DNA from 2 places in the Microbispora sp. KK1-11 genome. Region 2 is predicted to be linked to the other one. Evidence: predicted binding sites of a transcription regulator. Region 2 holds the regulator's gene; the other holds the start of a gene.
The links. The regulator LexA, encoded in region 2, represses DNA repair genes until DNA is damaged. The targets are predictions, from matches to a motif close to TCGAACANNTGTTCGA.

Region 1 (7,387 bases), on a different contig from region 2:
CGACCGGTCGTTGAGCCCGCTGTCGCGCAGCTCCGGCAGGTCGGACAGCGCGGCCCTGATCTGCCTGGCCCGCACCTGCGGGAACGCCTTCGCGATGACGTCGATCTCGTGCGGCGGCAGGCCCATGGCGGCGCCGACGTCCCTGATCGCGCTGCGGGCGCGGTAGGTCTCCATCATCGACACGCAGGCCACCCGATCCTCGCCGTACCTGTCGAGGATCGCGCGGTAGCAGTCGAGGCGGCGGGCCGACTCCACGTCGATGTCGATGTCGGGCAGGCCCTTGCGGCCCTCCGACAGGAAGCGCTCCATCAGCAGGCCGTGTTCGAGCGGATCCACCTCGCCGATGCCGATCAGGTAGTTGACCAGGCTGCCCGCCCCCGAGCCGCGGATCGCGCACCGCACGCCCATCGCCCGGATCATGTCCGTGATGCCGGCGACGGACGTGAAGTAGCCCGACAGCCGCTTCTTCTCGATGACGTGGAGTTCGGCGGCGAGCCGGTCGCGGGCCTCGGCCGAGCGCTCCAGGCCCCGCCGGGCCAGCCCCTCCTCGCAGCGGCGCCGCAGCAGGGGCACCGGGTCCTCGCCGACCTCCGGCAGGTGGAGCCTGGGCCGCTCGGGTTCGAGCAGGGGCACGACCTCGACGGGGTCGAGCACGCATCTGCCGGCCACGCGGCGCGTCTCGGACAGCAGCCGCGCTGCCCGGCCGGTGTCGCCGCCGCAGATCCGCGCGGCCACCCGCGCCATCTCGGCGCCGTCCTTCAGGTACGCGTGGGCCGTGGGGTCGTCGAGGTGCCGCCCGTCGAGGGGCACCAGCTTGCGCGCCGCGTCGAGCACGTTGCCGACCTGGTGGTCGGCGGCGTCCAGGTAGCGGACCGCGTTGGTCAGCACGACCGGCACGCCCATCGAGTCGGCCAGCCCGATCATCCGGGCGGCGATGTTCGCGTCGCGGTAGCCGTACAGGTCGGACACCTCGACGACCAGGTCGGGGACCACCGCGCGCCAGGCGGCCAGCAGGGCTCTGGCCTGGTCGTCGCGCCGCTCGGCCACCGCGCGGCCGACGCCGGAACGGGGCCCGAGCAGCACGGTCAGCCGCGGCCCGCCGTCCGGGCCGGTCGCGTGCTCGGCCACCATCCCCGGCGTGACGTACGGCGCGCCGCGCTCCCCCACCTGGTGGGCGGCCGTGACCAGGCGGCACAGCGAGGCCCAGCCGTCCGAGCGCGCGAGCACGACGACCCGCGCCGGCTCGGCCGCCGTCCCCCGGCCGTGTCCGCGCCCGTGTCCGTGCCCACGCCCGGGTCCATGCCCGTGCCCGGGTCCGGTGCGGCGGCCGGACGGCAGGCCGCCGCCGAACAGGTCGTCCGGCGTGGAAGAACCCGGCGTGGAAGAGGCGCCGTCGAGGGCGAGATCGACCCCGACGACCGGGCGGACGCCCCGCTCGTGGCAGGCGATGACGTGCTTGATCGCGCCGTAGAGGCCGTCGCGGTCGGTCAGCGCCAGCGTGTCCATGCCGTGCTCGGCGGCCCGCCGGACGAGGGCGGCCGGGAACGCGGTGCCGTACCGCAGCGAGAAGGCGGACGCCACGTGCAGGTGGGCGAAGGCGTGCGTCACAGGCGCGCCCCCGTCCGTCCCCCGGTCCGTCCTCCAGCGGCCCGTCCCCCGGTCGTCGTGGGAAGCTGGAGCGTTCCCATCAGTCCCAGGCCCTCAGCAGGAGCCAGCCGCCGCTGGCGGTGTCGAAGCGCAGTTCATAGGTCCCGACCTCCTTGCCGGCCGCGGCCCCCACCCGCCAGAAGCGCCGCTCGCCGGGATCGGCGTCCGAGGTCTTCCACCATTCCCTGGCGACCACCCAGTGGTCCTGGATCTCGCGGACGGTGTAGAGCCGGTCACGCCAGACGAACTGAGCAGGGTGCCCGCCCCGGACCCACACCTCGATCGGATCGCCGTAAAGTCTGCTCAAGACTCCTTCTCCCTGTGGCTTCGTGGCCACCCGGGGGAAGACGGGCGGATGATTCGGGCAGAATCGCCGCTACTTCGAACATACGTTCCCAGCGGGGTGAACGCAAGTCGGCGCGGCCCGTTTCCGGGAGCGAAACCCCAGGAAGCGCCTCCGCCGGCGGATCACTCGCCGAGCCAGATCCCGCCGCCCCGGTAGGGCGGCCCCTCTTGTTCGGTGGCGTCCGCCACCGCCGCCCAGACGCGCGCCGTCCCCGGCCCCCTGACGACGGCCGCCACCCGGGTGTGCCCGAGCGGACCCGCCGGAAACGTCCCGTACGTCCACCGGCCGCCCGACAGGTGACCGACCGCCGTGTTCCACTCGTTCTTCGCGTAGAACAGCCAGAACCCGCCCCGGCCGTCGGCCTCCAGTCGCAGGTGAGGGTCGAGCTCGGGCTCCGTCGGCAGACTGTAGCTCCAGCGTCCGTTCTCCCGCCGCAGGAACAGCGTGCGGCCGCAGTAGGTCACGTCCTCCTCCTGGGTGCCGCAGACCCACGCGACCCAGCCGACGGCCGCCACCCTGCCCGACTCGTCCACCGCGAGGTCCACGAGCTCGGAGAGCTGGCCGCGGTGCAGCGCGGGGACCGCGGGGAGCGGGACCGTGCTCCAGGACCAGCCGTTCCACCGGGCGACGGCGGCCCGGCCCCGGATGGAACCGGCCGCCCAGACCTCGCCGCCGGGCAGGCCGTCCACGTCCTTGGCGACCAGCGGCGGCCGTGTCGTGCGCCAGGCCCTGCCGTCCCAGCGCCGCAGATCCGACCAGGAGCTCCAGGGCTCCTCCGCACCTCCCGCCCCGTCCAGGAAGTTCGCCTTCTGGATCACCCAGACGTCGCCGGGAGCCGCCGCGTGCACCCGCTCCGGTTCCGCACCCGGGCCGGGCGCCGCCGTCCACCTCCGCCCGTTCCAGTGCGCGGCGGTCTTCTCGTCGAACAGCCACATGTCGCGGTCGGACGAGGCGGCCACGGCACGCGGCTCGGACAGCGGCGGGGCCGGAACCTCGCGCCACCGCCCGCCGTCCCCGCGCAGCAGCAGCGGCGCGTTCGTCTCGGGCCCGCACGCCTCGGGCACACGCGTGCCGGCCGCCCACACGGTGCCCTCGCGGGTCACGGCCAGGCCCGTGATGCGGTCGCGGTAGTCGTAGTAGGCGGCGCGCCACCCGCCGCCCCGGACCGGGCTCGGCTGCGGCGTCGGCGAGCCGGTCGGGCAGGAGGGCGACGGCCGCTCCCGCGCGGCGGCCGTGGCGGCCGCGGCGTCGGTCTCGTTCCAGGTCTCGAGATCGCGAGGCGTGGTCGACGCGCACGCCGCCGGCAGCACCATCGCGGCCAGCGCCGCCGTCACCCGCAGAATCCGCGTCCGCATATCCGTAGGACGCGGCGGGCCCGCATCCGGTTCTGCCGAACCCGTCTGTGCCGGCCGTGCCCCCTGGGCTCAGCCCGCGCGCTCCGCGTAGGCGGCCAGCAGCTGGGCCTCCGCGGTGTCGAAGTACGCGAGCAACTCCCGCTCGGCCCGCTCGTGGTCGCCGTCGATCAGCAACGTGGCGATGCGCGCGTTGTCTTCCAGGTAGGGCTCGTGGAAGGTCCTGAGCTCGCCCATCACGTGGAAGGCCAGCCGCAGCTCGGCGAGCAGGCGCGCCATGGTCTCGTCCACACGGGGACTGGCGAGCAGCGCGGCGATCGCGCGGTGGAACCGCATGTTGGCGGTGCCGACGGCCGCCCAGTCGCCGCTCTCCGCTGCTGTCCGGCCCTCCTCGACGTGGCGCCGCACCTCCGTCACCGCCTCGGACGGGGCCGTGACGGCCGCCCGTACGCCCGCCGTCTCCAGGATGCGCCGCATCGCGTAGATGTCGGCCACGTCGGCCGCGGCGAGCTTGCGGACGAAGACACCGCGGTGCAGCTCGTGCACCAGCAGGTTCTCGTGCGACAGCAGCCTGAACGCCTCTCGGAGGGTGTTGCGGGAGACGCCGAGCAGGTTGCCGATCGTCTCCTCCGACAGGCGGGTGCCCGGGGGCAGGGAGCCGTCGATGACGTTCTCCCGCAGGACGTCGGCGACCAGTTCGGCGGCGCTGGCCCGATCGAGCACCGGCCGAGCCGCGCTCAACCGTGCCGCCCAGTCCGCCATAGCCGTCATCGCCGCAACCCCTTCTCGACCGCCGGATCACCCCCAGCTTAGGCCGCGGCGTGTCGCCGGAATCCAGCGATCACCATCGGGCTTCGCCCGATCACACCCAGGTGTGGCGGAGAAGTAACCTACAAGAGGCTTGATGACTTGTTGAACAATCCTCTAGCTTCCAGGGGAGGTGAGCAAAGGAGTCTCGCATGGACCGACCCCCCGGCACCAAGACGGCTTCACCCGCGGGCACCACGAGCGGAGGGCGGCGCTCGGCGCTGCTCGGCGCGATGTTCCTCATGGCCACGAGCGCCATCGGCCCCGGCTTCATCACTCAGACGACGACGTTCACGGCGCGGCTCGGCGCGGCGTTCGCGTTCGTGATCGTCGCTTCGATCCTCGTCGACATCGCCGTCCAGCTGAACGTCTGGCGGGTGATCGGCGTCTCCGGGATGCGCGCCCAGACGCTGGGCAACCGGGTGCTGCCCGGTTCCGGATATCTCCTGGCCGTCCTCGTGGCCTTCGGCGGCCTGGTGTTCAACATCGGCAACGTCGGCGGCGCGGCACTCGGCCTGAACGCCCTCGCGGGGATCGACGTCAAGATCGGCGGCACGGTGTCCGCCCTGATCGCCGTCGCCATCTTCCTCAGCAGGCGGGCCGGGGTGGCCGTCGACCGGATCGTCGTCGTCCTCGGCGTCGTGATGGTGGCGCTGACGCTGTACGTGGCGATCGTCTCCCACCCGCCGGTGGGCGAGGCCCTGCGGCAGACGGTCCTGCCGGACACGGTCGACTTCCTCGCCGTCACGACGCTGATCGGCGGCACGGTCGGGGGCTACATCACCTACGCGGGGGCGCACCGGCTCATCGACGCGGGCGTGACCGGGCCGCGGAACGCCGGGCGGATCTCCCGCGGCTCGGTCACCGGCATCCTCGTCACCGGAGTCATGCGGGTGATCCTCTTCCTCGCCTCGCTCGGCGTGGTGGCCGGAGGATTCCGGCTCGCCGCCGACTCGGCGAACCCGGCCGCCGACATCTTCCGGAGCGCGGCGGGCGAGCTGGGCCTGAGGCTGTTCGGAGTCGTCCTGTGGGCCGCGGCCATCACCTCGGTCATCGGCGCCTCGTACACGTCGGTGTCGTTCCTCGCCAGCTTCTCGCCCCGGACGGACCGCTACCGCTCATGGATCACGGTGGCCTTCATCGTGGTCTCGACCGCGGTCTTCCTCCTCCTCGGCAAGGCTCCGGCCAACCTCCTGATCCTCGCCGGAGCGCTCAACGGCCTCATCCTGCCCGTCGGTCTGGCGGTGATCCTCTGGGTCGCCGCACGCCGTCGTGATCTCATGGGCGGGTATCGCTACCCTGTCTGGCTGCTCGGCATCGGTGTACTCGCCTGGGCGCTGACCATCTACCTCGGCTGGAACTCCCTCAGCGGGATCAGCGCGCTCTGGAGCTGACGTGCCCTACCCGACCATGTGCATCGACCTCAACTCCGACCTGGGCGAGGGCTTCGGCCAGTGGACGCTCGGCGACGACGACGCGCTGCTGTCGATCGTCACGAGCGCCAACGTCGCCTGCGGGTTCCACGCCGGAGACCCGGTGATCATGCGGCGCACGTGCGAGACCGCGGCCGCGCGCGGCGTGGTGATCGGCGCCCAGGTCGGCTACCGCGACCTGGCGGGCTTCGGGCGGCGCTTCGTCGACGTGCCGCCCGTCGAACTCGCCGACGACGTCATCTACCAGATCGGCGCTCTGGACGCCTTCGCGCGGGTGGCGGGCACCAGGGTCAGGTACGTCAAGCCGCACGGCGCGCTCTACAACGCGATCGTGCATCACGAGGCGCAGGCCGCCGCGGTGGTCGCGGCCGTGCGGGCCTACGACCCCGGCCTGCCCGTGCTCGGCCTCCCCGGCTCGGCGTGGCTGCGCCAGGCCTGCCGGGCCGGCCTCACCACGGTCGCCGAATGCTTCGCCGACCGCGCCTACACCCGCGAGGGCAGGCTGGTGCCGCGCGGCGTGCCCGGCGCCGTCCTGCACGACCCCGCCCGGGTCGCCGAGCGCAGCGTGCGCATGGCCAGGGGCGAGCCGATCGAGGCCGTCGACGGGACGCCGCTCACCATCACGGCCGACTCGATCTGCGTGCACGGCGACAGCCCCGGCGCGGTAACCATGGCACTCGAGGTCCGTGACGCGCTCAAGGAGAACGGCATCGGCCTGGCGCCGTTCGTGAAGGACGAGGCGTGAACGCACGGCTGCACCGCTGTGGCGAGCACGCGGTCCTGGTCGAGCTCGGCCGTCTCGAGGAGGTGGTGGCCCTCTACGACGCCCTCGCGGCCGACCCCCCGCGGGGCGTCGTCGACATCGTCCCCGCGGCGCGCACCCTGCTCGTCCGGTTCGAGCCGCCGGCACGCCACGCCGAGGTGGAGTCCGCCGTCCTGGCCGTACGGCCGGCCGGAGGGCGCCGCGCGACGACCGAGGAGGTGGTGATCCCCGTGGAGTACGACGGCGACGACCTCGCCGACGTGGCCCGGCTGACCGGGCTCACCGAGCGCGAGGTCGTGGCGGCGCACACCGGCACAACGTGGACGGTCGCCTTCTGCGGGTTCGCCCCCGGCTTCGGCTATCTGATCGGCGGCGACCCCCGGCTCGCCGTACCTCGGCGGCCGGAGTCGCGCGTGCGCGTGCCCACCGGCGCCGTGGGGCTCGCCGGGGAGTTCAGCGGGGTCTACCCGCGCGAGTCGCCGGGCGGCTGGCAGCTGATCGGGCACACCGAGGCCGTGGTGTGGGACATCGCGGCCGATCCGCCCGCCCTGCTGCGCCCGGGGGTCCGGGTGCGGTTCGCGGAGGAACCGTGAGCGAGGCCTGTGAGCGAGGCACTGGGGGAGGCACTGTGAGCGAGCTTCGGCGGGCGCTGGCGGTGCTGGCCCCCGGTCCCCTCACCACGGTGCAGGACCTCGGGCGGCGCCGGCACAGCCATCTCGGCGTCGGGCGCTCCGGCGCCGCCGACCGGGGCGCGCTGCGGCTGGCCAACCGCCTGCTGGCCAATCCCGAGGACGCCGCCTGCCTGGAGATCACCCTGGGCGGGCTGAAGGTGCGCGCCACCGGCGACCTGCTCGTGGCGCTCACCGGCGCGCCGTGTCCCGCCACCGTCACCGAGCCCGACGGGCGCACGCGCGGCATCGGGCACGCGTCGGTCGAGCGCCTGCCCGACGGGGCGACGCTGCGGCTCGGCGTGCCGCCGCGCGGGCTGCGGACCTATCTGGCGGTCCGCGGCGGGATCGACGTCCCCGAGGTGCTGGGG
Region 2 (7,387 bases):
GGGCAGGTGTGCCAGTCGTTGATCGTGTCGTCGTACTGCAGGCCGGGGTCGGCGCACTCCCAGGCGGCCTGGGCCATCTTGCGGAACAGCGACCGCGCCTCGACCTCCTCGATGACCTCGCCGGTCAGCCGGGCCCGCAGGCCGAAATTCCCGCCGGCCTCGACGGCGCGCATGAACTCGTCGGAGACCCGCACCGAGTTGTTGGCGTTCTGGTACTGGACGGACACGATGTCCTTGCCGCCGAGGTCCATGTCGAACCCGGCGTCGCGCAGCGCGCGGATCTTGTCCTCCTCGCGCGCCTTGGTCTCGATGAACTCCTCGATGTCGGGGTGGTCCACGTCGAGGACGACCATCTTGGCCGCCCTGCGGGTGGCGCCGCCCGACTTGATGGTGCCGGCGGAGGCGTCGGCGCCGCGCATGAAGGAGACCGGGCCGCTGGCCGTGCCACCGCTGGACAGCAGCTCCTTGGACGAGCGGATGCGGGAGAGGTTGACCCCCGAGCCCGAGCCGCCCTTGAAGATCACGCCCTCTTCCTTGTACCAGTCGAGGATCGACTCCATCGTGTCGTCCACGGCCAGGATGAAGCAGGCGCTCACCTGCTGCGGCGAGCGGGTGCCGACGTTGAACCACACCGGGGAGTTGAAGCTGAAGATCTGGTGGATCAGCGCGTGCTTGAGCTCGTGGTCGAAGATCTCCGCGTCCTCTTCGGAGGCGAAGTAGCCGTTCTCGACGCCGGTCCTGGTGTAGACGCCCACGACCCGGTCGACGAGCTGCTTGAGGCTCGACTCGCGCTGCGGGGTGCCCACCGCCCCGCGGAAGTACTTGGTGGTGACGATGTTGGCCGCGTTGACCGACCAGAAGTCCGGGAACTCCACGCCGTGCTGCTCGAAGTTGACCGAGCCGTCCCGCCAGTTCGTCATCACGACGTCGCGCCGCTCCCAGCGGACCTCGTCGTACGGGTGGACGCCCGGGGTGGTGAAGACGCGCTTCATCTTCAAACCCTTGCGCGGGCGCTTGCCCGGCCGGCCCCCTGCGCCCGATACGGTGCCGCTCACGGTCTCCGTCATGACTTCCCCCTCCCAGGGCCCGGTGGAGCCCCTCTTTCGGACCACGCTCGTTACAACCTCATCGTCGCGCCGCGCCGTCGCGCGCCGCCGCCTCGTCCCGGTCCCCCGGGAAGGCACCTACTCCTCGCCCCCCGGGCCGTGGGCCGCGCGGAGCCGCTCGATCTCCGCCTCGAAGTCCGCCAGCGTCTCGAAGCTGCGGTAGACCGACGCGAAGCGCAGGTAGGCCACCTCGTCGAGGTCGCGGAGCGGACCGAGGATGGCCAGGCCCACCTCGTGAGAGGCGATCTCGGCCGCGCCGGTGCCCCGGATGCTCTCCTCGACCCGCTGCCCGAGCTGGGCGAGGGAGTCCTCACCGACCGGGCGTCCCTGGCAGGCCCGCCGCACACCGGCGATGACCTTCTCCCGGGAGAACGGCTCGGTGACCCCGCTGCGCTTGCTCACCATCAGCAGTACGGTCTCCTGCGTGGTGAACCTGCGCCCGCACTCGGGGCAGGTGCGCCGACGGCGGATCGCCGCCCCGTCCTCGGCCGCACGGCTGTCCACAACCCGGGTGTCCGGATGGCGACAGAACGGACAGTGCACTTCATCGCCTCCCTGAACGCACATCCCCGAACACAAGGTGTGGTGAACTTACACCGCTGTGACTACTAGATGTTGTGGTCCAACCGTAGGAGCGCCCGACCTTGAACGCAAGTCGAACCGGCGTTGGGCGGGGAAGTGCCTGTTCGGCGCGCGTGTCGCACCTCCAGTCACGGCCGCATCAACTGCCCCGCCCGCCGTGGAATACGCCCTTTACGCGCCTTTCCCCGCCGATTTCCGTACGGCTTCTGACCTGGGCGTACTGCGACCAGAGAAGATCGGGTAAATCGAACACGGGATCGATCGAACTCCCGTACGATGATGTGGACGGCGAGATCGGCGATTTCGCTGGATATCGAACAATTGTTTGACGGTGATCTTGAATCGCGGTACGGTCGCTCTGTGCGACATGAGGAACACGGATTGAGAGGTGGCATCGTGAGTGACCGAAGTGAGCAAGCGGATGGCGTCAGCGACCTCGCGGTTCGCAGGCGCGACTCGCTTGGCCTCACCCCCAGGCAGCGGAAGATCCTCGAGGTGATCCGCGACTCGGTCCAGCAGCGCGGCTATCCGCCGTCCATGCGGGAGATCGGGGAAGCGGTCCAGCTGACCAGCACCTCCAGCGTGTCGCACCAGCTCACGGCGCTCCAGCGTAAGGGTTACCTCCGGCGTGATCCCCATCGCCCCCGGGCCCTGGAGGTCCGGCTGCCGGGCGAGCCGGTGCTGTGGGTGGACCCGGACGCCACCTCCGAGGAGGAGTCCGGATTCAACCGGCCCACCGCGGCCTACGTGCCGCTGGTCGGCCGCATCGCGGCCGGTGGTCCCATCCTCGCCGAGCAGAGCATCGAGGACGTGTTCGCGCTGCCCAAGCAGCTCGTGGGCGAGGGCACGCTGTTCCTGCTCCAGGTCTCGGGCGACTCGATGATCGAGGCCGCCATCGCCGACGGCGACTGGGTCGTGGTGCGGCAGCAGCCGGTCGCCGACAACGGCGACATCGTGGCCGCCATGATCGACGGCGAGGCCACCGTGAAGACGTTCAAGCGCAAGGACGGGCACGTGTGGCTGGTGCCGCACAACCCCAACTACGAGCCGATCCCCGGTGACGAGGCCACCGTGCTCGGCAAGGTGACGGCCGTCCTGCGCAAGCTGTAGCAGCGGCTCACCGGTTCCGGACGCCGCACAGGGACAAGCCCGGCGCTCACGAGAGCGCCGGGCTTGTGCTGTGCCGTGTTCGGTCCGCCGTCAGGAGGCGGTGCAGCTCACCGGCGAGGGAACGCCGTTGGTGCCCGACCAGCTGCCGTTGAAGCCGAAGGTGGTCGAGACCCCGGCCCCGAGCGCGCCGTTGTAGGACAGGTTCGTCACCGTGACGTTGGCGCCGCTCGCGCTGAGCGCGCCGCTCCAGAGCTGGCTGATGCTCTGGCCGTTCGGGAAGGCCCACTTCACGGTCCAGCCCGAGATGGCCGAGGAACCCGCCTTGACCGTGACCTCACCCTGGAAGCCGCCGGGGTACTGGTTGGCGACCTTGTACGTGGCGGTGCAGGTCTTCCCGCCCGGCGACGAAGGAGACGCGGACGGCGACACGGAGGGAGACGCGGATGGAGACGCGGAGGGAGACGCCGACGGCGAGACCGACGGGGACACCCTCGGCGAGGCCGAGGGCGACACCGGCGGCGTCGGGTTGCCGCCGGTCGGCGGGATCAGGTAGGGCGAGATGATGCTCTGCTTGGCCTGGTCGACCGTCGCCCAGTCGTCCTTCAGGATGCCGCCCGTGTCACCCGAGTTGGGGTTCCACGACCAGTAGGTGAACGACATGCCGTTCACCCCGCTGCCCATGTACTTCATGAGCTCCTGGAGCCAGATCTTGTCGATGTTGCTGGCGAGCGTCGTGCCGAACTCGCCCACCATGATCGGCGCGATGTTCTGCTTGTACAGATAGCCGAAGTACTTGTCCCAGATGGCCGGCATGTTCGCCGGGTACGACGGGTCGTCGAACCACGCCTGGTGGTAGACCGACGTGGCGTACTCGTGCGGCGAGTAGACGAGCCGGTTGGCCACGTTGAGCCGCACCGGGTACTGCCCCGCCTTGGTGAGGTTGCCGCCCCACCAGCCGCAGTCCTCGTCGTTGCTGGGGTCGTTGTCCCAGGTGTTGGACAGGCCGCCGCTCGGGCAGCTCACGCCCTCCACGAAGATCAGCCAGTTGGGCTGGACGGACAGAATGGCGTTGCCCGCGCGCTCGGCCGCCAGGCGCCAGTCGCGCGACTCGTCGCCGCAGCCCCAGCAGGAGCCGGTCGCGTTCGGGTCGGTGCCGTCGGCGTGCGGCTCGTTGTGCAGGTCGGCCCCGATGACGGTGGTGTTGCCGGCGTAGTGCTGGGCCAGCGACTTCCAGTCGCTGATCCAGGTGGACTCGGGGACGCCCGAGGTGTACCACAACGCCGTCTGGCCCGCGCTGGTCGGCCGGTGGCGGTCGAGGATGATCCGCATGCCCTTCTGGCCCGCGTAGTCCACGACCCTGTCGAGGATCTGCAGCGGGGACAGGCCGATCAGGTCGGGGTTGGAGTAGGTGTTGACGCTCGTCGCCTGCGCGCCCGGCTTCAGGGCGTCGTCGGAGAACGGCACCCGGATGGTGTTGTAGCCCAGGCTCGCCATGAGGTCGAGCTGGCTCTTCCACGGGTTGTTCGCCCACAACCCGTGGAAGGTCTTGTTGTCGGTCTCCATGCCGAACCAGTTGATGCCGGTCAGCCGGACCGTGGCGCCGGTGCTGTCGACGATCTTGTTCCCGCTGGTGTGCAGGTAGCCGGTGCCCGTGCCGGCGGCGTTGGCCGGCGACCCGGTGACGACGAGAACGGTCGCCGCCATCGCGGCGGCTGTCGCCAGCCCGCCGAGAATTCGTCTGTACAAGACGTGCCTCCCACGGGGGCGCACGCCGACGGCGAGCCATACGGTCAGGCGCGCACCCCAGACCACCGCCGGAGCGGTGGTGGTCGCGGCATGCCCTGACCGCACGCCTACATCGATATGACTAGTTTGTGGCTCGGGCGTAATTTTGTCCGGAAGGCCAGTCGATCGTCAACGTCCCGTCACGGCACGATGTCGACGAGCCTCGATCCAGGATCACGGCAGCGGCGGCAACTCCGGCGGGGTGGCCGGTCGCCTCTCCTGGAGCGCCGCCAGGGCCAGCTCCACCGCCCGTGCCAGCTGCGGATCCCGCCCGGCGACCAGGTCCTGCGGCGTCACGACGACCTCGACGTCCGGGTCGACGCCGTGGTTCTCGACGCCCCACCCCTCGCCTTCGAGCCAGAACGAGTAGCGCGGCTGCGTGACGACGGTCCCGTCCACGAGCGAGTAGCGCGAGTCGATGCCGATCACGCCACCCCAGGTCCGCGTGCCCACGAGCGGTCCGATGCCGCGGTTCTTGATCCCGGCACTGACGATGTCCCCGTCCGACCCCGCGAACTCGTCGGTGACCGCCACGATCGGCCCGCGAGGCGAGTCCTCCGGGTATCGGGCCGGCTCATACCCCCGGGCCAGCGACCACCCGGTCACCCGCCGCTGCAGCTTCTCCAGCACCAGCTCGGAGACGTGCCCGCCGCCGTTGTCGCGGATGTCCACGATGAGCCCGTCGAAGCCCATCTCGGCACTCAGGTCCCGGTGGAACTGCGCCCACCCGGTGGACATCATGTCCGGCACGTGCAGGTAGCCGAGCCTCGAGCCCGACGCCTCCCGCACGAACGCCCGCCGTCCCACCACCCAGTCGTGGTAGCGCAGCCGCGTCTCGTCCGCGACGGGCGTGACGACGACCCGGCGGGTCTCGCCGCCGGAACCGGGCTGGACGGTCAGCTCCACCGGCCGCCCCGCCGCACCGGACAGCAGTGCCAGCGGCCCGCGGACCGGATCGACCGGGCGCCCGCTCACGGCGACGATCGCGTCGCCCTCCCGGACGGCGACGCCGGGCGCGAGCAGCGGCGAGCGGGCCTCGTGGTCGGAGGACTCCCCGGGCAGGATGCGGCTGATCCGCCACACCCCGTTCTCGTCCCGGGCGAGGTCGGCGCCGAGCAGGCCCTGGCGGCGCCGGGGATCGCGGCCGACACCGCGCGGCCGCGCGTACGCGTGGGAGGTGGCCAGCTCGCCCTGCACCTCCCAGAGCAGGTCGATCAGCTCGGAGTAGGCGCCGATCCGCTCCACGAGGAGGGCGTAGCGGTCGAGCGTGGCCGGCCAGTCCACGCCGTTCATGTCCGCCCGCCAGAAGTGGTCGCGCATGAGCCGCCCGGCCTCGTTGTAGGCATGCCGCCACTCGGCGACCGGGTCGACGGTCACGGCCACACGGTCCAGGTCGATGGTGACGACCTCGTCGTCCTCTCCGGTGGCGCGGGTCTGCAGGCCGTTGCCGCCGCCGGTCACCAGGCGCGTGCCGTCACCGCTGACCTCGAAGGCCCCGAAGTCCCTGCCCAGCTCGCCGACCTTGCGCTTGACCAGGTCGTAGCGTTCGAGGACCGGCTCGCCGGGCTCGGTGCCGTCGCCGATCTCACCGGTGAGCGGATGGCGCAGCCACAGCAGGCAGCCCTTGGCGGCACGCAGGTTGGAGTAGGTGCCCGCGGGCACCGGCACGGGCACGATCCGCGCCGCCAGCCCGTCGGCATCCACCTCGGTCGCACGCGGCGGGTCGGACCTGCCGTCGTTCTTGCCGTCGTTCTTGGCCTCGTTCTTGGCATCCGGGCCGGTGTCGTCCTCCCCGCCGAAGCCGCGGCCCGCCAGTGAGGGATCGAACGGCGAGGGTGTCGTGGCCTTGAGCGGCACCAGGTAGGGCCGGCAACTGGTCGGGAAGGACAGGTCGAAGACGTGACTGTCGTAGACCGGGTTGAACGTGCGATCCGAAAGGAAGGCCAGGTATTTGCCGTCCATGGTGAAGGACGGGCTGTAGTCGTTGAAGCGCGGCGGGGTGACCTCGATCGCGGTGCTGCCGTCGACGCGGGCCAGCTTGAGGTGCCAGCGCCAGGGCTGATAGGCATGCGCCCACGCGAGCCAGGCCGAGTCCGGCGAGAACGTCAGGTGCTGCACGTCGCCGTGGGTGGTGCGGTCCATCTCGCGGACGTCCCCGGAGTCGAGGTCGACCACCAGCAACCGCCCGTCGTGGGTGGCGACCGCGACGTGTCTGCCGTCCGGCGCGGCGGCCAGGTCGAGCACCCGGCCGAGCCGCCCGGCGGCCAGCGTGCGGATCTCGCCGCCGGGCGTGCCGATCTCCAACCCGTCCTCGCCGGAGGCGTCCGACACCCAGACCGCCCGGCCGGCGTCGTCGAGAGGCCGCGGCAGCCGCACCCGGACGCCGGGCTCGGCGCGCAGCGCGCCGGCGGGGCCGTCGCGGTGGGGCAGCCAGTGGGCGGTGCCGCGGATCTCGACCACGCTGGCCCGTCCGATGCGGTCCGGCGCGAAGTCGCCGACGTCGGTCGGCGCCGGGTGCTTGGCCCTGGCCGGGCGCGGCCCGCTCAGGGTGATGTCCAGCTTGTACGGCTCGGCGTCCAGGCTCTCCAGCAGCCACAGGTCGCCGGCGAGGCTGTAGACGACGCGGGAGCCGTCCGATGCGGCATGCCGCGCGTAGAAGCCGCGGTGCGTTGTGTGCTGCCGCAGGTCAGAGCCGTCGGGCAGGCAGGAGTAGAGGTTGCCGTCGCCGTCGGTGTCGGCGAGGAAGGCCAGGCGCTCCCCCACCCACATGACCGACCAGTGCTGCGCGGGGTTGTCGGCGAACA

Region 1: a site for LexA is predicted at 2,029-2,044, ahead of FLW16_RS03310 (DUF6504 family protein). Genes of this name have one in related genera too.

The regions. Positions count from the first base shown of each region.
Region 1 is NZ_VIRJ01000002.1:88,487-95,873, forward strand. It holds gene FLW16_RS03305 (DNA polymerase III subunit alpha) at 1-1,608, opposite strand, end outside; gene FLW16_RS03310 (DUF6504 family protein) at 1,688-1,954, opposite strand; gene FLW16_RS03315 (hypothetical protein) at 2,116-3,348, opposite strand; gene FLW16_RS03320 (GntR family transcriptional regulator) at 3,418-4,116, opposite strand; gene FLW16_RS03325 (NRAMP family divalent metal transporter) at 4,305-5,546, shown strand; gene FLW16_RS03330 (LamB/YcsF family protein) at 5,563-6,330, shown strand; gene FLW16_RS03335 (allophanate hydrolase subunit 1) at 6,327-6,941, shown strand; gene FLW16_RS03340 (biotin-dependent carboxyltransferase family protein) at 6,977-7,387, shown strand, end outside.
Region 2 is NZ_VIRJ01000012.1:116,399-123,785, reverse strand. It holds gene FLW16_RS19115 (vitamin B12-dependent ribonucleotide reductase) at 1-1,067, opposite strand, end outside; gene nrdR (transcriptional regulator NrdR) at 1,185-1,649, opposite strand; gene lexA (transcriptional repressor LexA) at 2,082-2,798, shown strand; gene FLW16_RS45250 (cellulase family glycosylhydrolase) at 2,889-4,544, opposite strand; gene FLW16_RS19095 (S41 family peptidase) at 4,758-7,387, opposite strand, start outside.